DNA from 2 places in the Aliidongia sp. genome. Region 1 is predicted to be linked to the other one. Evidence: riboswitches for the same ligand, from Rfam matches in the RefSeq annotation. Region 1 holds a riboswitch; the other holds the start of a gene.

Evidence for each region. Region 1 has a riboswitch for thiamine pyrophosphate ahead of thiO (glycine oxidase ThiO). Riboswitches for the same ligand answer to the same signal wherever they lie in the genome.
Region 2: linked by a shared signal. The riboswitch ahead of thiC (phosphomethylpyrimidine synthase ThiC) and the one ahead of thiO (glycine oxidase ThiO) in region 1 are both predicted to bind thiamine pyrophosphate.

What each region holds. Positions count from the first base shown of each region.
Region 1 is NZ_DASZBY010000018.1:8,346-11,756, forward strand. It holds gene VGV37_RS02925 (thiazole synthase) at 1-467, opposite strand, end outside; gene thiS (sulfur carrier protein ThiS) at 483-692, opposite strand; gene thiO (glycine oxidase ThiO) at 689-1,852, opposite strand; TPP riboswitch at 1,843-1,944, opposite strand; gene VGV37_RS02940 (DUF1345 domain-containing protein) at 2,041-2,703, shown strand; gene VGV37_RS02945 (GGDEF domain-containing protein) at 2,888-3,411, shown strand, end outside.
Region 2 is NZ_DASZBY010000068.1:44,684-48,094, reverse strand. It holds gene VGV37_RS11990 (cation diffusion facilitator family transporter) at 1-274, opposite strand, end outside; gene thiC (phosphomethylpyrimidine synthase ThiC) at 395-2,209, opposite strand; TPP riboswitch at 2,287-2,410, opposite strand; gene VGV37_RS11980 (PrkA family serine protein kinase) at 3,132-3,411, shown strand, end outside.

The DNA of each region.
Region 1 (3,411 bases):
AGGCTGCCCAGCGGCATGACGGCGACGCAGCCGGCGTCGGCCAGCTTGCGCGCCGTGATCGGATCGTCGTTGGTGTAGGGAAACACCGCGAAGCCCTTGTCGACCAGTTCGGTCGCGGCCAGCACCAGTTGCTCGACGTCCGGATAGAGCGTGTCGCGGTCGCCGATCAGCTCCAGCTTCACCCAGTTCGTACCGAGCGCCTCGCGCGCCAGCTCGGCGGTCAGCACCGCGTCGCGCACCGTGGCGCAGCCGGCGGTATTGGGCAGCAGGCGGAACCGGTCGCCCAGGCTTTCCAGCAGGCTGCCCTCGTAGCCGTCGAGGCTGATCCGGCGCACCGACACTGTCACGATCTCGGCCCCGCCGGCTGCCAGGGCCGCCATCAGGCTCGTCCGGTTGGGATAGCCGGCCGTGCCCATCAGCAGGCGCGAGCCGACGGAAATGCCGGCGATCTCGAAGCGATCTTCCATGAGGTCCATTTCCTTTCAGCCGCCCTGCATCGCGCGGATGACTTCGATCCGATCACCGGCCGCGAGCGTTGCCTCGGCCCAGCGGGTGCGCGGCACGACCGCGCCGTTGAGCGCCACGGCGACACCGCGCGCGTCGGGCGCCACGCCGAGGGTCGCGACCAGCGCTGCAACCGTATCGGCATCGAGCGGGCGTTCGGCGCCGTTCACCTGAATTATCCCGGTCATGGTCGCGGTTCCTTTTCGAAGCGGGCGATCCCGAACGATCGGATCCGATCCGGCGTCCGGCCGGTCAGGATCATCTCGGCCATCGCCGCGGCCGTGGCCGGCGTCAGCAGGATGCCGTTGCGATGATGGCCGGTCGCGACCAGCAGCCCGTCGATGCCGGTCGCGCCCAGCATCGGCTGGTCGTCCGGCGAGCCCGGCCGGAACCCGGCCCAGGTCTCGTCGATCGGCAATTCCTCGATGCCGGGCACGGTGCGCCAGGCATCGTCGAGCAGGCCCAGCAGCCCGCCGGCCGTGATCGCCGGGTCGAACCCGCGCTCCTCGACCGTGGCGCCGACCAGCAGGCGGCCGTCGGCGCGCGGCACCAGATAGCAGTGCCCGCCCCAAACGACGTGGCGGACGAGCGGGGCAGTGGGCGGCATGCGCAGCGCCAGCATCTGGCCCTTGATCGGCCGGGTCGGCGGGCGATGGGCGGCCGGCAACCCTGGCACCGCCCGGCTCCAGGCGCCAGCGGCGATGACCACGATATCGGCCGGATGGCGCGTCTCGCCGGCGACGATGCCGACCGCGCGGGCGCCGGCCAGATCGATCGCGGCCTCCACGCCGGTGATCAGATGGCCGCCGGCGCGGCGAAAGGCCTCGGCCAGGGCGGTCGCCAGCAGGCGGTTGTCGACCTGGTGATCGTTCGGGCTGAACGCAGCGGCGACGAGGCTGGGTGCCAGACCCGGCTCCCGCGCGCGGGCGGCGGCGGCGGACAGCCAGTCGAATACCCCACCGAGGCCACGCTGGAACGCGATGCCGTGGCGCAGCTTTTCCGCCTGGTCGCGGGTGAAGGCGCAGACGAGCGTGCCGGTCGCGTCATAGCCGACGGGCAGGCCCGAGGCGGCTTCTAGCTCGGCGGCGAAGCCGGGCCACAGCGACTGGCTCCAGCGGGCGAGCGCGAATAACGGCTCCTCGGTCGGCTCCGCCTCGATACCGGCGGCGAGCATGCCCGCCGCGGCCCAGGACGCGCCGCGCCCGGTCTCGGGATTTCGTTCGACCAGGGTGACCCGGCAGCCGGCCTGGGCCAGCCGCCAGCCGAGCGACAGGCCGATGACGCCGCCGCCGACGATGGCGACGGAGGGGGGCGAGGCGGACGAATTCGGCGGATGAGCGTTCTGCATCTCGTGCATCCCTTCGCTGGCATGACCCAGATCAGGTGTTGTGGGTATGATCTCAGCCGCCGGACGATCCGAAGGCACCCCATGACACGTCGGTCCGGACCCTAGCACCGGCGGGTCGGGCGCTTCAATGCCCGCGACCGCGACCATGCGAGCCGCGTCTCCTCTCAGAACCATCGGAGCCGACCTGAATGTTCGACTTTCTGCGCCGCCAGCCGCGGCTGCTCGCCTCTGCGGGCCTTGGCATCGTCGTCGGTTTGCTGCTGCCGGCCGCATGGCCGCTGAGCCTGCGCATGATCGCCGGCTGGGACGTGGCGGCGGGGCTCTATCTGGCCTTGGCCTGGCTCATGATGATGCGGGCCGATACGGCGCATATCCGCGCCCATGCCCGCGGCGACGACGAGAGCCGCTGGGTTATCCTGCTGATGTGCGCAGGCGCGGCCACGACCAGCCTCGGCGCCATCGTCAGCCTGCTCGGCGACTTCAAGGACCTGCCGGCCGCCGACCGGGCGCCCCACCTGGCGCTCGGCGTCTTCACCATTCTGGTGTCCTGGTTCTTCCTGCATACGGTCTTCACGGTGCATTACGCCCATGAATTCTACGGCAACACGTCCGAGGGCGGCGGCAAGCCGGCGGCCCGCGGCGGCTTCGCCTTTCCCGGCAACGCCAAGGCCTGGAGCTATCTCGACTTTGCCTATTATTCCTTCACCATCGGCATGACCGCCCAGACGTCAGACATCGCGGTCACGACCACCGGCATGCGCCGCCTGACGCTGGCCCACGCCATCCTTACTTTCTTTTTCAATACGGTAATTCTCGCCTTCAGCGTCAATATCGCCGCGAGCCTACTTTGACAGGCGAATAATGAAATAAATTTTTTTGATAATAGCATTTTTAAATCAATTTAATAGACGGGTTTCATAGTAGAGTGCCCGCATAGACTGGGGAGCGGGCCCTGCCATGTCGTCCGAGGCGATTTTTCAACCATTGGGCGCCCCGTCAGCAATGTCGGGCGAGCGCGTAAGCCGCCGACAATACATGGTTGCGGTCGGCATCAGCATCGCCCTGGTCTTGACGGCCGCATTCGCGACCCCCTTTGCCAGGCTGCCGCTGCCGGCGGTACCGGGCTACATGACCGCGTTCGGCGCAGCGATGATCGTCATCAACCTGCTGCTGGCGGCGTTCCTGTTCAGCAAGGGCGCGATCGAGGATCGCGAGGACGCCGTTCGCCTGGGCACCGCATATTTCTTCATCGCGGCGATCTTCGTGCCCCTGACTGCGGCCTTTCCAGGCGGCTTCATGCCGAACCCGGTCATCGGTACGGCGGAAAGCGCCGTCTGGCTCTGGTGCTGCTGGCATCTGGGGTTCGGCCTCGCGATTCTGCGCTATGCGACGCTCGCCCGGCCGGCGCCCGGCGGGTCGTCGGTGCTGATGCCGATCGCCGTGGTGCTGGCTCTCGTCCTGGTGGCAGCGTTGATTTCGACGGTCTGGATCGATCAGTTGCCGGCGACGTTGCGCGACGACCAGACGCTGTTTTCCGGCTGGACCGCATCCATGCCGCT
Region 2 (3,411 bases), on a different contig from region 1:
CCAGCCGGGTCGCCCACCAAGCCAGCGCCAGGCCCAGCACGTCGGCCAGGTTATGGCCGGCATCGGCGACCAGCGCGATCGATCCCGAGAGCAGGCCATAGATCGTCTCCAGCAGCACGAAGCCGAAATTGAGCGAGATGCCGACCACGAAGGCAACCCCGAAACTCGCCGGCGCATGGCTGTGTCCGAGGTGTCCATGGCCGTGGTCCTGGCTGCCGTGATCGTGGCCATGGGAATGACCGTGGTGATCGTGCTGTGCGTGGTCGCTGGGCATGGTCCGTCCGTTCGCCCCGGGGCAGGGCCGACTATGGCCGCTCGGCGAGACCGAGGAGCCATCAGGAAAAAGGGCGCGGCGAACCATCGCCGCGCCCCGGGTCGTCGGTCGGCCTGGTCCCTAGTCGACCGCCGCCGGCAGATAGATCTCCGAGCCCTTCTTGCGGAAGACGTCCGACATCTCGTCCATGCCTTCCTGGGCGATGTCGCGGATTTCCTGCGTGATCTTCATCGAGCAGAATTTCGGTCCGCACATCGAACAGAAATGGGCGATCTTGGCGCCCTCGGCCGGCAGGGTCTGGTCGTGGTACTGCTCCGCCGTCATCGGATCGAGCGACAGGTTGAACTGGTCGCGCCAGCGGAACTCGAACCGGGCCCGCGACAGGGCGTCGTCACGCAGCTGAGCGCCCGGGTGGCCCTTGGCGAGATCGGCCGCGTGGGCGGCCAGCTTGTAGGTCACGACGCCGACCTTGACGTCGTCGCGGTCGGGCAGGCCCAGATGTTCCTTGGGCGTGACATAGCAGAGCATGGCCGTGCCGAACCAGCCGATCATGGCGGCACCGATGCCGCTGGTGATGTGGTCGTAGCCCGGCGCGATGTCGGTCGTCAGAGGCCCGAGCGTGTAGAACGGAGCCTCGCCGCACACCTTCAGCTGCTTGTCCATGTTCGCCTTGATCTTGTGCATCGGCACATGGCCGGGGCCTTCGATCATGACCTGGACGTCGTGCTTCCAGGCGATCTGGGTCAACTCGCCCAGCGTATCCAACTCGGCGAATTGCGCCGCGTCGTTGGCGTCCGCGATCGAGCCGGGGCGCAGGCCGTCGCCCAGCGAGAAGGCGACGTCATACTGCTTCAGCAGGATGCAGATGTCCTCGAAATGGGTATGGAGGAAATTCTCCTTGTGATGAGCCAGGCACCATTTCGCCATGATCGAGCCGCCGCGCGACACGATCCCGGTCACGCGCCGGGCGGTCAGCGGGATATAGGCGAGCCGCACGCCGGCATGGATGGTGAAATAATCCACACCTTGCTCGCATTGCTCGATCAGCGTGTCGCGGAAGATCTCCCAGGTCAGGTCCTCGGCCTTGCCGTTGACCTTTTCCAGCGCCTGGTAGATCGGCACCGTGCCGATCGGCACCGGCGAGTTGCGCATGATCCATTCGCGCGTCGTGTGGATGTTGCGCCCGGTCGACAGGTCCATGACCGTGTCGGTGCCCCAGCGCGTGGCCCACACCATCTTCTCGACCTCTTCCTCGATCGAGGACGCCACGGCCGAATTGCCGATGTTGGCGTTGATCTTCACCAGGAAGTTCCGGCCGATGATCATCGGCTCGGTTTCCGGATGGTTGATGTTGTTCGGGATGATCGCGCGGCCGCGGGCGATCTCGCTGCGCACGAATTCCGGCGTCACGTAGTCCGGGATCTCGGCGCCGAAGCTCTCGCCGTCCTGCACGATGCCTTCCTGGCGCGCGCGGCCGATGTTCTCGCGGATGGCGACATATTCCATCTCCTGCGTAATGATGCCGGCGCGGGCATAATGCAGCTGGGAGACGTTCTTGCCTGGCTTGGCGCGCAAGGGACGGCGGGCCAGATGCGGGAATTCCCGCATGTTGCTGGCCTCGCCCGGCTTCAGGCCATTGTCTTCGGGCTTGATGTCGCGCCCGTCATATTCCTCGACGTCGCCGCGACCCAGGATCCACTCGCGGCGGATCGGCTTCAGGCCCTTCTCGACGTCGATGAACGCCCCTGGGTCGGTGTAGACGCCCGACGGATCATAGACGCGCACCGGCGGCTCGCCGGCCGACGGGTCCAGGTCGATCTCGCGCATCGCGACTCGGATTTCCGTGTGGATCTCGCCGGCCACATGGATCTTGCGTGAGGCGGGCAGCGGCCCCGTCGATACGGTGAACGCCTTGCCAGCGGTTCCTTCGGGCATTGTCTCGTCTCCAGTCGCCTAAAACTCGGGCGATCTGAATCGGGAAGACGGTGGGATTGGGAATCACGGGAGCCCGATGCCGAGGCTCTTTCCCGTCCCTCCGCCGGCACGATCCGGATCAGGTTCAGCGGGTTCCCGCATCGCCCGAAACGGGCCGGCGGTGTCTCAGCCTCCTTCGACGAGGCTCCCCTGGGATTGTGCGCTAGGCTCTGCCCGATGGGTTCGAAAGTCAAGACGGCCGGCGGCACGCCCGCGACCCCTGGTCGCGGTGCTATGGCTGCCGTCGAGGCAATTGCGCCCGACTGCCTAAGAAATATCCCCGAGTCGCCTCGATTTGGCGCCGCGACCATGGAAGCATTCCGGGTTTCCAGGCGTTGTCCCGATGTGAAAGCGATTTTTCTCAGTCCCCGATCGGGCTGGTCTCCTAATTGCACATTGGTGATGACATACCCACCTTAAGCTCTGGGAGCGCGGTGGTAATTGGGCGAATGGGGTTCTCTTCGGAGGCACGCGATGCTCGAGGGTCGGCGCTGGTACGGCGAGAACGGAACGCGGCGACGCGTTCGGAAATCGGCGGCGCCGGGTGACCAGCAGGCGCATCCGCAATATATTCTTAATCGGCACGGGCTGAGACTGGACGTGTCGGAAGAGCGGGGGCCCCCAGGGCCCCGATCGTTTCAAAAAGAAAATGGCGTTACCGCGGATCGAGGTCCGCGAAGGGATCGTTGCAAGTTTTCATCGGGTCGGCCCCGAGGCGCATCGCCTCGCCGCCCCCGCGCCGCGGACGGCCATAAGCCGCCTTCGGCGCGGTGTTTGAAACCCGATCTTCGCCGGCCGCCATCGGCCGGGCAAACGCGCGACAGGCGATGCGTCGCCGGATGTTTCGAGCGCGGGTCAAAAATTCTTCATCGGGGGTGATTTCATGCCGTCCTATGACAGTCTCTTCAACTCCTACGCCCGGTTCTATGAGAGCCAGCGAGATGTCGAGATGTCGCTTGAAGAGTATCTGAGCGGCTGCGCCGACGATCCCATGATGTATGCGAGCGCGTCCGAGCGCCTGCTGAAGGCGATCGGCGACCCGGTGGTGACCGACACCAGCCAGGATGCCCGTCTCGGCCGCATCTTCATGAACCGCACCATCAAGGTCTATCCGGCCTTCGAAGATTTCTACGGGATGGAAGAGACGATCGAACGGATCGTCG